3 regions of the Kutzneria sp. NPDC052558 genome follow, and region 3 is predicted to be linked to each of the others. Evidence: riboswitches for the same ligand, from Rfam matches in the RefSeq annotation. Region 3 holds a riboswitch; each other region holds the start of a gene.
The links. Region 3 has a riboswitch for thiamine pyrophosphate ahead of ACIG5F_RS42065 (thiamine ABC transporter substrate binding subunit). Riboswitches for the same ligand answer to the same signal wherever they lie in the genome.

Region 1 (5,827 bases), on a different contig from region 3:
GTCAGGCCATCCTGTGGGAGCTGGTACACATCCGCTAGTAGGCACAAATTTGTAAAGTAGGTACCTGATGGAAACCGCCTGGGACGTCTACCTCCGGGCCTGCCCGTGCCGCGACGTGCTGGATCTGGTGGCCAACAAGTGGACCGCGCTGATGTTCGGGGTGCTGGCCCGGCGGCCGCACCGGTTCGGTGAGCTGCGCCGCGAGGTGGCCGGCATCACACCCAAGGTGCTCACCCAGAACCTGCGCAGCCTGGAGCGGGACGGCCTGATCAGCCGCACCGTCTACCCGACGACCCCGCCGAGCGTGGAGTACGCCCTCACGCCGCTGGGCCGCAGCATCAGCGCCATCCTGATCGCCCTGAACAACTGGACCCAGGACAACTTCGACGAGATCCGCACCGCCCGCGAGGCCTACGACGCCACCGCCGACGCCCTACCCCAGCCAGTGAGCTGACGCCACCGCCGACGGGGTTGGAAGGGGGCTTTCCTTCACTCCGAGTGGAGGAAGGCCCCCTTCCACACTTGAGCAGCGCTCAGATGGGGTTGTCGGAGAGGCGCCAGAAGTTGGAGACGGGGCCGGTGCCGGCGCCGAGGGGGTAGGCGTTGCGCACGGCGTGCACGATGAAGCGCTTGCCGAACTCGGCCGCCGCCGGCATGGTGGCGCCCTTGGCCAGGGCCGAGGTGATCGACGAGGCCAGGGTGTCGCCGCTGCCGTGGGTGTGCTGGACGTCGAAGCGCGGCCCGGGCAGCTCGATGACGGCCACGCCGTCGTAGAGGATGTCCACGCACTCCGGGTCCGACCGCAGGTGGCCGGCCTTGATCAGCACCCACTGCGGCCCGAGGTCGTACATCGCCTTGGCCGCGTCCAGCATCATGTCCCGGCTGGTCACGTCGATCCCGGTGAGCAGCCGCACCTCGTCCAGGTTGGGCGTGACGAGGGATGCTCGCGGGAACAGCAGATTCTTCAGGCCGGCCAGGGCGTTGTCGTGCAGCAGCTGGTCGCCGTGCATGGACGCGGACACCGGGTCGACCACGAACGGGATCGTTCGGTCCCGTCCGATGCCGACCTTGTCGATGGTCGCGGCGATCGCCTCGATGATCGCCGCCGAGGCCAGCATGCCGGTTTTCGCCGCCGTGACACCGATGTCCGACACCACGGCCTCGATCTGCGCGGCCACCACCTCGGGCGGGATCTCGTGGAAACCCGAGACCCCGACCGAGTTCTGCACGGTGACCGCGGTGACCGCGGTGGTGGCGTGCACGCCGCAGGCGAAGAACGTCCGGCAGTCGGCGTGCACGCCCGCGCCACCGCCGGAGTCGGTGCCGGCGATGGTCAGTGCCCTGGGGGGAGTGGAATTCGTCACCGATCACCCCGCGGGTTCGCGCCGGTCTCTGGAGCCGTGGGCCGGGAAAATCGCATCTGTTCAGCGGTTTTTCCGGCCAAGGCGAAGAGACCGGTCACGAGCGAACTCGCCCCGCGCGGCATGAGCACAGCCCCCATTTACCCCTCCACAACCGGCAGGTAGACCTGCTTGCCGTGCGACGCGAACTCCGCCGACATCTCGGCCATGCCCGCCTCGATCGCTTCCACTGAGGACAAGTTGTGCTCCTCAGCGTACTTGCGCACGTCCTGGGTGATGCGCATGGAGCAGAACTTGGGGCCGCACATGGAGCAGAAGTGGGCGGTCTTGGCCGGCTCGGCCGGCAGGGTCTCGTCGTGGTAGGCCCGCGCGGTGTCCGGGTCCAGCGACAGGTTGAACTGGTCGTGCCAGCGGAACTCGAAGCGGGCCTGGGACAACGCGTCGTCGCGCTCCTGGGCCTTGGGATGCCCCTTGGCCAGGTCGGCCGAGTGCGCGGCGATCTTGTACGTGATCACGCCGACCTTCACGTCGTCCCGGTTGGGCAGGCCGAGGTGCTCCTTGGGCGTGACGTAGCACAGCATCGCGGTGCCGGCCCAGGCGATCTGGGCGGCGCCGATGGCCGAGGTGATGTGGTCGTAGGCCGGCGCGATGTCGGTGGCCAGCGGGCCGAGCGTGTAGAACGGGGCCTCGCCGCAGACCTCCTCCTCCAGCCGCACGTTCTCCACGATCTTGTGCATCGGCACGTGGCCGGGGCCCTCGATCATCACCTGCACGTCCTTGGCCCGGGCGATGTGGGTGAGCTCGCCCAGCGTGCGCAGCTCGGCGAACTGGGCCTCGTCGTTGGCGTCGGCGATGGACCCGGGCCGCAGCCCGTCGCCCAGCGAGAACGTCACGTCGTAGGCCCGCAGGATGTCGCAGAGTTCCTCGAAGTTGGTGTAGAGGAAGCTTTCCGTGTGGTGGGCCAGGCACCACGCGGCCATGATCGAGCCGCCGCGGGAGACGATGCCGGTGACCCGCTTGGCGGTCAGCGGCACGTAGCGCAGCAGCACGCCGGCGTGCACGGTCATGTAGTCCACGCCCTGCTCGCACTGCTCGATCACGGTGTCCCGGTAGATCTCCCAGGACAGCTTGGTCGGATCGCCGTTGACCTTCTCCAGCGCCTGGTACATCGGCACGGTCCCGACCGGCACCGGCGAGTTGCGCAGGATCCACTCCCGCGTCTCGTGGATCCGCTTGCCGGTGGACAGGTCCATGATGGTGTCCGCGCCCCAGCGGGCCGCCCACACCATCTTGTCCACCTCCTCCTCGATCGAGGAGGAGACGGCCGAGTTGCCCATGTTGGCGTTGATCTTGACGAGGAACTTCTTGCCGATGATGGCCGGCTCGGACTCGGGATGGTTGCGGTTGACCGGGATCACCGCCCGGCCGATCGCCACCTCGCTGCGCACGAACTCGGGGTCCACGCCCTCGCGGGCGGCGCAGAAGGCCATCTCCTTGGTGATGATGCCGGCCTTGGCGTAGGCCAGCTGCGTCACCGCGCCGTTCACGGGCTCGCGTTCGGCGACCCAGGGCGCGCGCAGCTTCGACAGTCCACTGTGGACGTCGATGACGGCGTCCGAGTCGGTGTAGGGGCCGGAGGTGTCATACAGGTCAAGGTGTTCGCCATTGCTGAGCTCCACCCGGCGCATCGGGATCCGGGTGTCGTGCGGGCCGTCGACGTAGACCTTGCGCGAGCCCTGGATGGGCCCCGTGGTCACGGTGGGCCGGACACGGTCGTCAAGCGACGTCATGGCGATTCCTCCCTACGCTGGCATTACCCAGTCAGGTTCAGGCGGTCGGCGGCACCGGGTCCGGATGACCCAGCCGCCCTCTCAGCCCGCTTCCAGCGCGAGCTCCCGCGGTGTTCAGTTGTCGGCATCCCGACGCTAGCGAATGCCGGCGCTTCCTGCCAGCCTCGGTCGCGTACCTTGTGCCGGTGGCCGACGATCAACCGTTTCCACCGGGCGCCCGGCGGGCCGTTCGGCCCACGGCGGTCATCGACTGCCCGGCCTGCGGCGAGCTGGCCGGCCGCGGCTACCCGATGTGCCAGGTGTGCGCCGAGCTGGTCGACCAGTTCTGGACCCTGGACTGGCGGCCGCTGGTGGAGGTCTCCGGCATCCCGGAGCTGGAACTGGCCGAGCTGGTGCTGCTGGAGGACGTCGGCAAGCTGCCGTGGACCTGCACCGACGTGGCCATGACGCTGCTGCGCTGCCCGGCCTGTGGGGCCGAGCTGGGCACCGGGGACCTGCCCTGCCTGCGCTGCCGGGTCGCCGACGAGCAGCGCTGGGCCTGGGACCACATGGGCTACCCGGACCGGATGACCGGCAACGAGCACGCCATGCGGGTGGCCCGGATGGTGCTGCGGGCCCCGCACCGCCACCGCGAGACCGTGGTCCAGGGCTGGCGGCTGACCATGCCGTTCCTGCTGCTGGGCGAGCTGCCCACGACCTCGCAGGCCCAGCGGATCCGGGCCCACGTGCTGGCCGAGCGCTACGACGAGCTGGTGCGCTGCCGGTCGTTGCGCGAGCTGGCCGGCTTACCGAGCGTGCCCTGGCGAAAAGAGGTTTGACCTCGAGCGCGCTCCATCCTGTTGGATCGGGTCCATGGTGAGTCTGGGCATCGGCACGTGGGCGATGGGCGGTCCGTTCTGGGCCGGGACGCAGGCGGTCGGCTGGGGGCCGACCGACGACGAGGAGTCGGCGCGGGCGCTGCGCCGGGCTGTCGAGCTGGGGGTGACGCTGTTCGACACCGCCGACGTGTACGGCACCGGGCACGCCGAGGAGCTGCTGGGCCGGGTCTTCGCCGGCCGGCGGGACGAGATCCGCATCGCCACCAAGTGGGGCAACGTCTTCGACCCGGCCACCCGGCAGCTGACCGGCGGCGACGGCAGCGTGGCCTACATGCGCAAGGCGCTGACCGAGTCGCTGCGGCGGCTGCGCACCGATCACGTCGACATCTACCAGCTGCACCTGGGCGACCTGCCGTTCGACCAGGCCGCCGAGCTGCGGGCGGCCTGTGACGACCTGCTGATGGAGGGGCTGATCCGGGCCTACGGCTGGAGCACCGACGACCCGGAGCGGGCGGCGGTGTTCGGCACCTACGTGCAGGCCGAGATGAACGTGCTGCACGACCGGCCGGACCTGTACCCGGTGCTGGAGATCCAGGACATGACCATGCTGTGCCGCGGGCCGCTGGCCATGGGGCTGCTGACCGGCCGCGACTGGGCCACGGCGGCGCTGCCCGAGGACGACGTGCGCAACAAGGTTCCGGAGTGGATGCGGTTCTTCTCCGACGGCAGGCCGACGCCGGAGTTCGTCAAGCGGGTCGAGGCCGTGCGCGAGGTGCTGACCTCGGAAGGACGGACGCTGGCCCAGGGGGCGCTGGCCTGGATCTGGGCCCGGTGCGACCGGGCGGTGCCGATCCCCGGCTGCCGCACCGTCGCCCAGGTCGAGGAGAACGTGGGGGCGCTGGAGTTCGGGGCGTTGACGCCGGCCCAGCTGGCCGAGGTGCAGCGCCTGCTGAGCTGACGTTCTGTACTTGCGGGTCCATTTTTGCCGGCTTAAGTTCGATGCCATGCGAACAATTCACATCGACCGGCACGGTGGGCCCGAAGTCCTGGCCTGGGCCGAATTCCCCGATCCCACGCCGGGCCCCGGCCAGGCCGTCGTCACGCCGACCGCCATCGGCGTGAACTACATGGACATCGGCGCCCGCGAGACCGGCATGGCCGGCTGGGGCGCGCCGGTGACGCTGGGCGTGGAGGGCGCGGGCCGGGTGGTCGCCGTCGGCGACGGGGTGCCCGACCTCGCCGTCGGTGACAGGGTCGCCTGGTTCTACGTGCCCGGCAGCTACGCCGAACTGGTGCTCGCGCCGGCGGAGTCGCTGGTCAAGCTGCCCGACGACATCGCGGACGAGACCGCCGCCGCGGTGATGATGCAGGGCCTGACCGCCAACCACTTCACCACCGAGACGTACGCGATCAAGCCCGGCGACGTCGCCGTGGTGCACGCGGCGGCCGGCGGGGTCGGGCGGATGCTGACCCAGATGATCCGGGCCCGCGGCGGCACGTCGATCGGCCTGGTGTCCCGGCCGGACAAGGTCGCGGCAGCGCAGGCCGACCACGTGCTGGTGTCCAGCGGCGGCGGCTTCGAGGACAAGATCCGCGAGCTGACCGGCGGCGAGGGCGCGCACGTCGTCTACGACGGCGGCGGCGCGCCGACCTTCCGCTCATCCCAGCTTTCCCTGCGGCGGCACGGGGTTCACGTCTACTACGGGCCGTTCATGGGCGTGCCGACGCTGACCCCGATGGACCTGCCCAACAGCATCCTGCTGTCGTACTCGGCCGTCGCCGACCACGTGCCGACGCGGGAGGCGCTGATCCGCCGCACCGGCGAGGTGTTCGACTTCGTCCGCAACGGACAGCTCAC
Region 2 (5,827 bases), on a different contig from region 3:
GGTCGGCGGCCTGCTCATCCAGGCCTGGTCGTGGCGGCTGGCGTTCCTGATCAACGTGCCGGTCGCGTTCCTGTGCGTCTACCTGTGCCGGCGCTACGTGCCCGAGTCCCGGGACACGACCATGACCGGCCGCCCCGAGCTCACCGGCACGGTGCTGTGCGCGGTCGGGCTGGCCGGCATCACCGGGGCGCTGGTCGAGGGGCCGGCCCGCGGCATGGGCGACCCGGTCGTGCTGGTCGCGCTGGTGCTCGGCGTGCTGGGGCTGGCCGGGTTCTGCGTGCTCCAGGCGCGTGAGCGCAATCCGCTGGTGCCGCCGGACCTGTTCGCCAACCGCACGTTCACCGTGGCCAACCTGCTGACGTTCCTGCTCTACGCGGCGCTCGGCGGCGTGATGATGCTGATGGTGATGCAGCTACAGGTGTCCCTGCACTACCCGCCGGTGCTGGCCGGACTGGCCGGGCTGCCGATCACGGTGATCATGCTGCTGCTGTCGGCGCAGTCGGGGAAGCTGGCCCAGCGCATCGGCCCGCGGCTACAGCTGATCGTCGGGCCGATCCTGGTCGGCGTGGGCATGCTGATGCTGCGCTGGGCCGTGCCGGGGGCCTCCTACCTGACCGGCGTGCTGCCCGGCGTCGTGGTGTTCGGCCTGGGGCTGCTGTGCGCGGTCGCGCCGGTGACGGCGACCGTGCTCGCCGCCGCGCCCGACCGGCACGCCGGCGTCGCCTCCGGCGTGAACAACGCGGTGGCCCGGACCGGGTCGCTGCTCGCGGTGGCCGTGCTGCCGGCGGCGGCCGGCATCACCGGCGAGAAGTACTCCGATCCGACCGCCCTGACCGCCGGTTGGCAGATGGCGCTGCTGATGTGCGCGATAGCCGCGGTGGCCGGCGGTGTGATCGCGTTTTTCATCGACAACAAGGTTCTCGGCCAGCCGTCGTCGCCGGCGGTTGTCGAGGATTCCCCGCATCCGGGCGATTGCCTGCACTGCGGAGTGGAAGGGCCGCCCACCCACGTGCATCCGCGGCGGCCGTCCATAGTGGACTGAAGGGGGTGTTCGTGCTCACCATCGCCCAACCCCGGGAGTGTTCGCCACGTCTAGTGCGTTGGTAGTGCGGTAGGGGATTGGGAGCGATGAGCGAGCACAAGGACCACAAGGACAAGGAGAACGGCACGAATCGGCTGGACATCAAGCCGACGCAGGTCGCGGCGGGCGCGCTGGCGTCCGTGACCGCGGCCGTACTGGGGTCGAAACTGGGGGTCGCCGGCACCGTCGCCGGGGCCGGGCTGGCCAGTGTGGTCGGCACCGTCGGCGCCTCGCTGTACGAGCGATCGATTCATGCCGCCAAGGACCGGGTCACTGCCCGGATCAAGCAGGAGGAGCCGCCGGTCGGCGCGTCCCATGACGCTGAGACCGTTCGGCTCATGGTCGCACCGCCGAAACGGGAGGCCGGCAAGCGCCGGTGGCCGATGCTGGCCGCCGCGACCGCGGCCGCCTTCGTGCTCGGCATGGGCGTGCTGACCGTCGTGGAACTGCTCGACGGCCAGGCCACTTCCGGCAACGGCCAGCGCACCACCGTGGGCGCGCTGTTCGGCCAGCCGGAGCAGACCAGCGCGCCGCATCCGACCAGCGCGCCGCCGCCGACCAGCACATCCACGTCGACCACGACCACCACCGCGCCGACCACCACCTCCAGCACGCCGCCGTCGTCGACCACGACAACCGAGCCGACAACCACCTCGTCGTCGTCGACGACCGTCACCACGACGACCCAGCAGCAGCCGATCGGCACCACCGGCGGCCCGCCGCCCGGTGCGAGCTAGCGTCTGCCGACGGTCCGCGCCAGGGGCCAGCCCGGCTGCCGCCGTAAAGATCAAGCATGCTGCGGCCGGACGGCGCAGCGGTCACGGCGGTGTCCGGACGGGCAACTGGTCGCGGCCGGCGGTATGGAACAGGAAATCCGCGTGACGTTACTTAAACGTCAACTGTTAACCGCTACTCGTCGTACCCAGGCGGGCGGCGGGTGTGACACGCTTTGCGCCCGATCGGACTGTTCGTCGAACAACGTTCGGCAACACGTCATGTGTGGGGGAGGGATTGATGGCGGCGGTCACTGAACCCCGGAGAACCAGAGGTGGGGGGAAGGTGGGGCGACCCCTGCCGCCGCCCCACCACCCGTCCCCCTAAAAGGCTCGGGAAGGGGTCCCTGCAACCGCCACTCCCGAGTCCCCGCATCCGAAGATGAGGGAGACGTCTGATGAACCGCACTGATGCGGCTCGCATTACCGGCGCTGCCCTGTTGTCCATCGGCCTCGCCGCTACTGTCAGCGTACCGGCAGCCGCGAGTTCTGCGCCCGTCTCTGTCGATACGTCCACGAATGGTGTGGTCATATCACCCGATGTAGCGAGCGCGCTGCAACGGGATCTGGGTCTATCACCCGGTCGGGCGAGGGATCTGTTCGCCCAGCAGGATCGCGCCGAAGCGCAGGTAGCAACCCTGCGCACAGGGCTTGGGTCGATCTTCGCCGGATCCTGGTTCGACGCCACCGCCGGCCGGGCCGTTGTGGCGGTGACTGACATCACATCGGTTCCGAGGCTGGTCGCGGCGGGTGTTGAGGCAAGGGTTGTCACCCGAACGGACGCACAACTGGCCGCGGTGGCCGACGGGCTGGGATCCCGTCCGGTGCCCGCCGGGGTTGTCGGATGGTATGTCGACCTGCCGACCGACCAGGTTGTGGTTCAGGTTCTGGACCGTTCGCCGGCCACCGACGCCTTCGTCGCCACCGCCGGCTCGGCCGCCCGCGTCGAGACCGTGAGTGAGCGCCCGCGCCCGCTTTACGCCGTCCGTGGCGGCGACGCCTGGTACGGCTCGAACTTCCGGTGCTCGGTCGGATTCAGTGCCACCGATGCTTCTGGCGGCAAGCACTTCGTGACCGCCGGGCACTGCACCGCCGGCGGCGGTAGTGCATTCGGGTACAACCAAGTTTCACTCGGTCGGCTCAACGGCAGCCATTTCGGCACTGGCGGGGACTACGGCCGCGTCGACGTGACCAGCAGTCAGTGGACATTGTCCGGGGTTGTGGTCAACGGCGGCGGCACCGTGGCCGTCAAGGGCTCCACCGAGGCGGCCGTCGGCGCCGCGGTCTGCCGGTCCGGCTCCACCACCGGCTGGCACTGCGGCACCATCCAGGCCAAGAACCAGACCGTGGTCTACGCCGAGGGCACCGTCACCGGGCTGACCAGGACCAACGTCTGCGCCGAACCCGGCGACTCCGGCGGCTCGTGGATCAGCGGCAACCAGGCCCAGGGCGTCACCTCCGGCGGCTCCGGCAACTGCACCAGCGGCGGCACCACCTACTTCAGCCCCGTCAACCCGGCGCTGAGCGCCTACGGACTCCGGCTCGTCACGAGCTGATGCCCGGGTGGGCTCCCCCTGCAAGCCCACCACCCCGCCCCGGCGGCCGGCCCCCTCCCTGCACAGGCCGGCCGCCGGGGTGTTTTTCAAGCCCTCAAGGCTGTGAACGGTCCGTTCACGGCGGGTTCAAGCGGCGTTGGGCATGACGGGGTCACAGGCGGGACTTCAACGCCTCGGCGGCGGCGCGCGGGTCCTCGGCGGCGGTGATGGCCCGGACCACCACGATCCGCTGGGCGCCGGCGGCCAGCACCTCGTCCAGCCGGCCGAGGTCGATGCCGCCGATGGCGAACCAGGGCCGCTGCGACCGAACGTGCCGCACCAGGTCCAGGCCGGGGGCCGGGCGGCCAGGTTTGGTGGGGGTGGGCCAACACGGACCCGCGCAGAAGTAGTCCACACCCGGCTCCGCGGCGGCGGCGTCGGCCTGTGCGAAGTCGTGGGTGGAGCGGCCGATGGCGATGTCGTCGCCGGCGATGCGGCGGGCCAGCGGCACCGGCAGGTCGTCCTGGCCGAGGTGCAGCACGTCGGCCCCGGCGGCGACGGCGATGTCGGCCCGGTCGTTGACGGCCAGCAGCGCGCCGTGGCGGGCGCAGGCGTCGGCGAGGACCTCCAGCGCGGCGAGCTCGGGTTTGGCCTCCATGCCCTTGTCCCGCAGCTGAATGACGTCCACGCCGCCGGCGAGCGCGGCGTCGGCGAAGGACGCGAGGTCCCCGGTGGCGGTGCGGGCGTCGGTGCACAGATACAGCCGTGCGTCGGCGAGCCGCTTCCTGATCTGATCTCCATCCAGTCCTGGCACGGGTGCTACGGTAGATGCCAGTGGTCCGCACGGGAGCCTGGAGGAACCGGGCTGAGAGGGAGCTTGCCAGCTCTGACCGTCGAACCTGATCCGGGTCATGCCGGCGCAGGGAGCGTGATGTGTCTTGAAGATCGCCGTTGTCGGTGGTGGGGTCGTCGGTCTGTCGGTCGCGTGGGCGGCCGCCGAGGACGGGCACCAGGTGCAGTTGATCGACGCCGCGCCGGGGTCGGGCGCGTCCTGGGTGGCGGGCGGCATGCTCGCGCCGGTCACGGAGGCGTGGCCGGGCGAGGAACATGTGCTGGCGCTGGGCAGCGCGTCGCTGGACCGCTGGCCGGATTTCGCCGCCCGCCTGGACAAACGGGGTGGCCTGCGCACCGAGGGAACGCTGGTGGTGGCGGTGGACGCGGCCGACCGCGAGGAACTCGAGGGTGTGGCCGACTACCTGGCCCGGCTCGGCCGCGAGGTGGAACGAGTCACCGCGCGTCGGGCCCGTCAACTGGAGCCGTCGCTGGGCACGTCCGTCCGAAGTGGACTGTTGGTGCCCGGGGATCTGGCCGTGGACAACCGGGTGCTGCTGTCCTCGCTGCGCAAGGCGGCGGTGGACGCCGGCGCGCAGCCGATCGCCGTCGCGGCGAAGAGCGTCAGCGCCGGGGAAGTGCTGCTGGCCAACGGGTCCACCGTCGAGTGCGACACGGTGGTGCTGGCCGCCGGGGCGTGGAGCGGCGGCCTGTACGAGGGGCTGGCCAAGGTCGTCCGGCCGGTCAAGGGCGAGGTGCTGCGGCTCAAGGCCCGTGACGGCGCGCTCGATCCGCCGACCCGGACCGTGCGGGCCCTGGTCGAGGGCCGGCAGGTCTACCTGGTGCCGCGCGACGGCCGCGGCCTGGTGCTCGGGGCCACCCAGTACGAGGCCGGCTTCGACACCGAGGTCACGGTCGGCGGCGTCCGGGACCTGCTGCGCGACGCCGAGCGGGTGCTGCCGGGCATCGGCGAGTTCGCGGTGGTGGAGTGCGCCGCCGGGCTGCGGCCGGGCAGCCCCGACAACCTGCCGCTGCTGGGCTGGCTGGAGCCGGGCGTGCTGGCCGCCACCGGCCATCACCGCAACGGGATCCTGCTCGCCCCGATCACCGCCGAGGCGGTGGTCGACCTGCTCGCCGGACGTGAACCACCGGAGCCGGCGCGCGCCGCCGACCCGGGCCGACTGCTCGCCGTGACGAACGGGGGAAGCTGAATGCTGGTCGTGGTCAACGGAACCGAGCGCGAACTGGCCGACGGGGCCACCGTCGCCGACGCGCTGGCCGCCATCGACGCCCCGCCCCGGGGCATCGCGGTCGCGCTGGACGGCGAGGTCGTGCCGCGAGCCGGCTGGACGGAAACGCCGCTGCCGCCGGGCGGTCGCGTCGAGGTGCTCACCGCCGTGCAGGGAGGCTGAGGTGGACGATCCGTTTGTCATCGCCGACCGCGAGTTCGGCTCGCGGCTGGTCATGGGCACCGGCGGGGCGGCCAACCTGGCCGTTCTGGAGCGGGCGCTGCTGGCCGCCGGCACCGAGCTGACCACGGTGGCCATGCGCCGGATGGACGCCGCCGGCGGCACCGGCGTGCTGGACCTGTTGCGCCGCCTGGGAAT
Region 3 (5,827 bases):
GCGTCCGTCAGCGCATGGACCTCTACGACACTATCCGTGTCCACAGCCCGGAACAGGCGCAAGCCGTGCGATCCGTCAACGGCACCGTCACCGAAGAGGTGTCAGGGTCATTTGCTGAAGTGGTCGCCGAAGTCGAAGAATGGCCGATGGTCCTCACCGCGCACGGTGAGGGGATCGGGCGCTGACGATGCCGCACACTGACTACGGACAGGAGCAGTACGCCCAAGCGCGTCAGCGACGCGCCTCGTGTGTCCGGTGGATGCGGTCCCAATGCCAGCCAGGCTGTCAATGCCTCAGCGGCCTGCCCGAGTCGGTTCATGTTCCCGGTCAGCGGCAGGCGGCCGCGCCGGAAGACAGCAGTTGACATGTCTGACCTTGCGAACGGACAGGCGCTGACCGTGTTCGGAATCCTCGGTCTCGTCGCGCTGGGAACCACCGTGTTCGCCGCCGTAGGGGCTTACCGCTGGTGGCGTGATGCGCGAAAGCGTCGGCAAGGCGGGAGATGAACATGGCAATCGAGCGAAGCGCCGCTATCTATGACGACGTTATCCAACCCGAGCCGAAGGAGTCCGAGGCGAGCAGCGATGACTAGCACTGGCGAGGAAATCCAGCGCCAAGAGGAGCGCTGGGGAATCGAAGAAGACGACGACTGAAGGGGGAATACATGATGCGGGACTTGTATGACATCGACCTGAGCGGCGTGGTCGCCGTGCGGCTGTGCGGTGGCAACACAGGTGACCAGAGCGACGACACCAACGAATCGTGCGTGACGTTGGCGCTCATCCCCGGCACGGACGGCGCGATGGCGCTCGGTGACAGCAAGCGTCCGGACCTGCCGCCGTTGCGGTTCACCTCCGCTGAGGTGGACGCGTTCATCAGTCAGTATGTGGCCACTCGTGGGTTCACCCAGTAGGAGCGTGCCGCACTGGCACGGCTACGTGTTCAACGTGCACGGCACGGAGTTGAAGGATGCGGAGCGTCGGACGGAAACGCCGACGTTCCGCACCTCCGACCTTCCACCGCTGGCGACCCGTCACGGCCTGCTGAAGGCCCTGAGCCACGTGCGGGGGACGTTCACCAGCGCAGCGGACGCGATGGCCTGGTTTGCTGGCGAGTACGGCACACTGCCGCCGTTGCTGCGTCCAGAGTCGGCGGTGTTTCCAGCGCCGGACACGGCGGAGCGGCTCGCGGACGGCGCGCGGGTGCTCGACAGCGGCGTTGACAAGGTGTGGGGCTTCTGGGTGGTCGGCGGCCGGTTCCACAGCATCATGATCATCTGCTGCCCGAACAAGCTTGAGTCGAGCATCCCATGCCCGGCTCCGCCGTGACGCATGGCCGATGTTGTTCCTTGCCCACAGCGACGAGCCTCCTCCCTGTGAACTGTCCACAAGGGAGGAGGCTTCTTCGGTTGTGCCACAACGGAGGTTCTGTGGTGGGGCCTAATCGCTGGCCCGCGCCGCCCATCCGCGTTTACGGTTGCGGCCGTGCTGATCCGTGACGCCGAGGACCGTGACTGGCCCCTGATCTACCCGTTCTTCGCCCAGATCGTCGCCGAGGGGCGGACCTACGCCTATCCCGACGGTCTCACCCTTGAGCAGGCCCGTGGCTGGTGGATGGAGACCCCTCCCGGCCGCACTGTCGTCGCCGTCGACGGTCCCCACATCCTCGGCAGCGCCAAGATGGGCCCCAACCGTCCCGGCCGGGGCTCCCATGTCGCCACCGCCAGCTTCATGGTCAACCCCGAGCACCGCCGCCACGGCATCGGCCGCGCCCTCGGCCTCCACGTCATCGACTCGTGCCGCTCCGCTGGCTACCGCGCCATCCAGTTCAACGCCGTCGTCGAGACCAACACCACCGCCGTCACCCTCTGGCACTCGCTGGGCTTCCGCACCATCGGCACCGTCCCCGCCGCCTTCGACCACCCCGACCACGGCCACGTCGGCCTCCACGTGATGTGGCTGGACCTCAGCGATTCTTCGGATTGAACAGCGTGGTGAGGTCGATGCCGACCGGAAACGGCACGGGCCGTTCAAGGCTGCCCCGGAAGACGACAGCCGGCACGTAGGTCCTGGTGGGCGTGTCCAGCTCATGGACGTGCACAACCGGCTGGCCGTCCTCTTCCTCGATCAGCCAGTAGTGCTTGATCGACGCCTCCGCGTACTTGCGCAGCTTGACCGTTCGATCGCGGTGCCCGGACTCCGGCGACGTCACCTCCACCACAAGCGCGACATCAGCCGGTTCGAATGCGGTCCGGTCCCGTGCGTGGGGAACCTTGGTCGCGATGATGTCCGGCTCGAACCGGGTCCACTTGTCGAGGCGCACGGTGACCTGGCGATCGACCTCGACCGACGCCGGGGCCTGAGCAGCCAGAGCCGTAGTCAGCGACTGGACGACCAGGCTGTGCCACAGCCGCTGCGGGAACAGTCGGAAGACGAAGTAACCGTCGCACAGTTCGGTGTGGGCGGGAGTTCGGCGACATGGTCCAGATCGTCGGAGTGCCAACCCTGTGGACGTGGAGGGCGCATCCAGTCCGGTAGCGCGGTCATGCGTCAACGGTAGCCGGTGTGTCGGGGCTCAGGGGAGCCCCGACACGGTCGCTCACTGCTCGGAGTCGCGGTGCCGGGCGGCGTAGATGATCACGCCGAAGGCGGCGGCCAGGATGAGCAGGCCGGCCAGGCCGGCGACGATCAGGTCGCCGTAGCCCTGGGAGGACTGGACGGCCTGCGCAGGAGCGGGTGCGGCGGCTTGGGCCTGCACGGCGAACAGGACGGCGAGCACGATGGCGGCGGCGGTGGCGGCTGCGGTGCGAAAGAACTTGATCACTTCGAATCCCCTTGTACGGCTTCACCACAGACGACGCGCGAGAGCGGGGGAACGTTGCCCGGGTCGTGCAGGTCACAACCCGGACGGGTGACGGGGCGCGCGGTTCGATGAGACGGACGGGCGCCGCCCGATGGGTGGCCGGGCGACGGTGGCGGGGCGGATCCTGAGATTCGCCTGTGGAGTTGGGGAACGCGGCACGAAGCGAGGTGGGCTCGGCGTTGAAAGGGGTGTAAGGCCGACAAGGAGGGCCATCATGACCACTGCATTCGCCAACAACGGGGCGGCTTCGGCGCTGCCCACTCCGCCCACCGGCTGGCCGATCGGTTCCTACGACACCTACGAGCAGGCGCAGCGGGCGGTGGACTTCCTGGCCGACCGGGAGTTCCCGGTGCAGGACATCACCATCGTGGGCGCGGAGCCGATGCTGGTTGAGCGGGTCACGGGCCGGCTGACCTGGGGCCGGGTGCTCGGCGCGGCCGCGGCCAGCGGGGCCTGGTTCGGACTGTTCGTGGGCATCCTGCTGTCGCTGTTCACGGTGGGCGGCGGCTGGCTGCCGATCGCCATCGGCCTGGTCGGCGGCGTGGGCGCCAGCATGATCTTCGCGGCGATGAGCTACGCGTCGACCAGGGGCAAGCGCGACTTCGTGTCGCAGAGCCAGCTGGTGGCGCGCCGCTACGACGTGCTGTGCCAGCCCCGCAACGCGGAGGCCGGCCGCAACCTGCTCTACTCGCTCGGCTGACCGAGCACCTCCAGCACCCCGTCGATCTCGCCGGCGAGCGTGACGTCCAAGGACGTGACGCCGCCGGCGCTGTGCGTCGCGCACCGGAAGGTCAGGGTCCGCCAGCGGATGTCGATGTCGGGATGGTGGTTGTCGTTCTCGGCGATCTCGGCCACCCGCACCACCGCCTGGATCGCCGCCGAGAAGCTGGCCAGGTCCACTGTGCGAACGAGCGCGGCGCCGTCCTGCCGCCACTGGGCCAGCCGTCCCAGCGCCTCGGTCACCTGGTCGTCCGTGAGCAATTCCGCCATGTGTCCATGGTGGTCCCGACCCCGCCGGAACGCAGCGTAAGCTCCGGGTGAGCCACGGGAGTCCGGTGATCCGGGCTGAGAGGAGAGCGGGCGAGCTCTCGACCGTAAGCACCTGATCCGGGTCATGCCGGTGGAGGGAGGCACTACGGGCGACCTCGCGCGACGAGGTCACCTGGAGGAGAGTTTGGGCAGGACGGCACGGCTGGCCGCGATGGCGCTGGCCACCACGACCCTGGCGGGATGTTCGCTGGTCGGCGGCGGTGACACGACGGCGAGCCCGCACACGGTCACGCTGGTCACCCACGACTCCTGGGCGGTCGACAAGACCCTCTGGGAGGATTTCCAGAAGACCTCGGGCATCACGGTCAAGGTCAGCATGAACGGCGACGCGGGCGCCCTGACCAACAAGCTGGTGCTGACCAAGGCCAACCCGATCGGCGACATCGCCTACGGCGTGGACAGCACCTTCGCCTCCCGGGCGGTGTCGGCGGGGGTCTTCGCGGCCTACAGCAGCCCGGACGCGAACACGGGCCCGCAGCGCTACCAGTTCGACGACTCGCACCGGCTGACGGCGATCGACGTCGGCGACGTGTGCCTGAACGTGGACACGGCCTGGTACGCGGCCCACCAGCTGCCGGTCCCGACCGGCTACGCCGACCTGGCCGACCCGAGGTACCGGGGCCAGACGGTGGTCGAGGACCCGTCCACCTCCTCGCCGGGCCTGGCCTTCCTGCTGGGCACGGTCAAGCAGTTCGGCCCGGACGGCTGGCCGGACTTCTGGTCCCGGCTCAAGGCCAACGACGTCAAGGTCGACGCCGGCTGGGAGGAGGCCTACAGCCAGGACTTCTCCGGCTCGTCGGGCCGGGGCCCGCGCCCGATCGTGGTGTCCTACGCGTCCTCGCCGGCCGACGAGATCGGCCAGGACGGCAAGGTCAACACCAGGGCGCTGCTGAACACCTGCTACCGCCAGGTCGAGTACGCGGGCGTGCTGGCCGGGGCCAAGAACCCGAGTGACGCTCAGAAGGTGCTGGACTTCCTGGTCTCCCAGAAGTTCCAGCAGCAGGTGCCCAGCAGCATGTACGTCTACCCGTCCCGGTCGGACGTGTCGCTGCCGGACACCTGGAAGAAGGCGGCGCCGCTGCCGGACGCGCCGGCGCAGCTGCCGGCCGACCAGGTGGACGCGAACCGGGAGAAGTGGGTCCAGCAGTGCCGAACGCTGCTGCAAGGCTAGTTCTGCCGCTGCTGGCCCTGGTTCCGCTCGGTTTCCTGGGCCTGTTCTTCGCCTGGCCGGTGGTGTCGATCGTCGGCATCGGCCTGGGCGGCAGCGGCGTGACGGAGATCCTGGCCAGCGCCGACACCTGGCGGCTGGTGGCGTTCACGCTGGGTCAGGCCGCCGCCGCGACGCTGGTGGCGGTCCTGGCCGGCATGCCGTTGGCCTACGTCCTGGCCCGGTGCGAGGTGCCGGGCGTGGGCGTGGTGCGCACGCTGGTGCTGGTGCCGTTCGTGCTGCCGACGGTGGTGGTGGGCCTGGCCTTCCGGTCGCTGCTGCCGGACGGCGGCGTGCTCTCGATCGTGCTGGCCAACGCCTTTTTCAACGTCGCCGTGGTGGCGCGGACGGTCGGCGGCCTCTGGGCGCACACGGATCGGCGTGCGGAGGAGGCGGCCCGCGCGTTGGGCGCGTCACGGTGGCGGGCGTTCACGTCGGTGGTGCTGCCGGCGATCGCGCCGGCCGTCGGGTCGGCGGCGGCAGTGGTGTTTCTGTTCTGCGCCACCAGTTTCGGTGTCGTGCTGATGCTCGGCGGGGCCCGGTACCGGACCCTGGAGACCGAGATCTACCTCCGTACGGTGGATCTGTTCGATCTGCCCGGCGCGGCGGCGTTGTCGATCCTGCAAGTGGTCGCGGTCGTCGCGGTGCTGGTGATCGGGGCGGTCGCGCGCCGACGCCGTGAGACGGCGCTGCGGCTGCGCGGACGGT

Region 1: it holds a riboswitch for thiamine pyrophosphate, as region 3 does, so the genes downstream of both, thiC (phosphomethylpyrimidine synthase ThiC) here and ACIG5F_RS42065 (thiamine ABC transporter substrate binding subunit) in region 3, are expected to answer to the same signal.
Region 2: it holds a riboswitch for thiamine pyrophosphate, as region 3 does, so the genes downstream of both, thiO (glycine oxidase ThiO) here and ACIG5F_RS42065 (thiamine ABC transporter substrate binding subunit) in region 3, are expected to answer to the same signal.

Annotation. Positions count from the first base shown of each region.
Region 1 is NZ_JBIUAG010000012.1:203,272-209,098, reverse strand. Features, by position in the region: gene ACIG5F_RS22905 (winged helix-turn-helix transcriptional regulator) at 68-454, shown strand; gene thiD (bifunctional hydroxymethylpyrimidine kinase/phosphomethylpyrimidine kinase) at 534-1,364, opposite strand; gene thiC (phosphomethylpyrimidine synthase ThiC) at 1,502-3,151, opposite strand; TPP riboswitch at 3,144-3,270, opposite strand; gene ACIG5F_RS22890 (hypothetical protein) at 3,337-3,969, shown strand; gene ACIG5F_RS22885 (aldo/keto reductase) at 4,004-4,927, shown strand; gene ACIG5F_RS22880 (quinone oxidoreductase family protein) at 4,974-5,827, shown strand, end outside.
Region 2 is NZ_JBIUAG010000012.1:211,170-216,996, reverse strand. Features, by position in the region: gene ACIG5F_RS22950 (MFS transporter) at 1-1,042, shown strand, start outside; gene ACIG5F_RS22945 (hypothetical protein) at 1,129-1,818, shown strand; gene ACIG5F_RS22940 (S1 family peptidase) at 2,253-3,410, shown strand; gene thiE (thiamine phosphate synthase) at 3,562-4,203, opposite strand; TPP riboswitch at 4,223-4,332, shown strand; gene thiO (glycine oxidase ThiO) at 4,328-5,431, shown strand; gene thiS (sulfur carrier protein ThiS) at 5,432-5,632, shown strand; gene ACIG5F_RS22920 (thiazole synthase) at 5,634-5,827, shown strand, end outside.
Region 3 is NZ_JBIUAG010000038.1:62,844-68,670, forward strand. Features, by position in the region: gene ACIG5F_RS42025 (hypothetical protein) at 1-185, shown strand, start outside; gene ACIG5F_RS42030 (DUF397 domain-containing protein) at 668-913, shown strand; gene ACIG5F_RS42035 (hypothetical protein) at 918-1,328, shown strand; gene ACIG5F_RS42040 (GNAT family N-acetyltransferase) at 1,485-1,985, shown strand; gene ACIG5F_RS42045 (Uma2 family endonuclease) at 1,966-2,553, opposite strand; gene ACIG5F_RS42050 (hypothetical protein) at 2,599-2,823, opposite strand; gene ACIG5F_RS42055 (general stress protein) at 3,077-3,562, shown strand; gene ACIG5F_RS42060 (4a-hydroxytetrahydrobiopterin dehydratase) at 3,547-3,852, opposite strand; TPP riboswitch at 3,897-4,008, shown strand; gene ACIG5F_RS42065 (thiamine ABC transporter substrate binding subunit) at 4,064-5,083, shown strand; gene ACIG5F_RS42070 (ABC transporter permease) at 5,059-5,827, shown strand, end outside.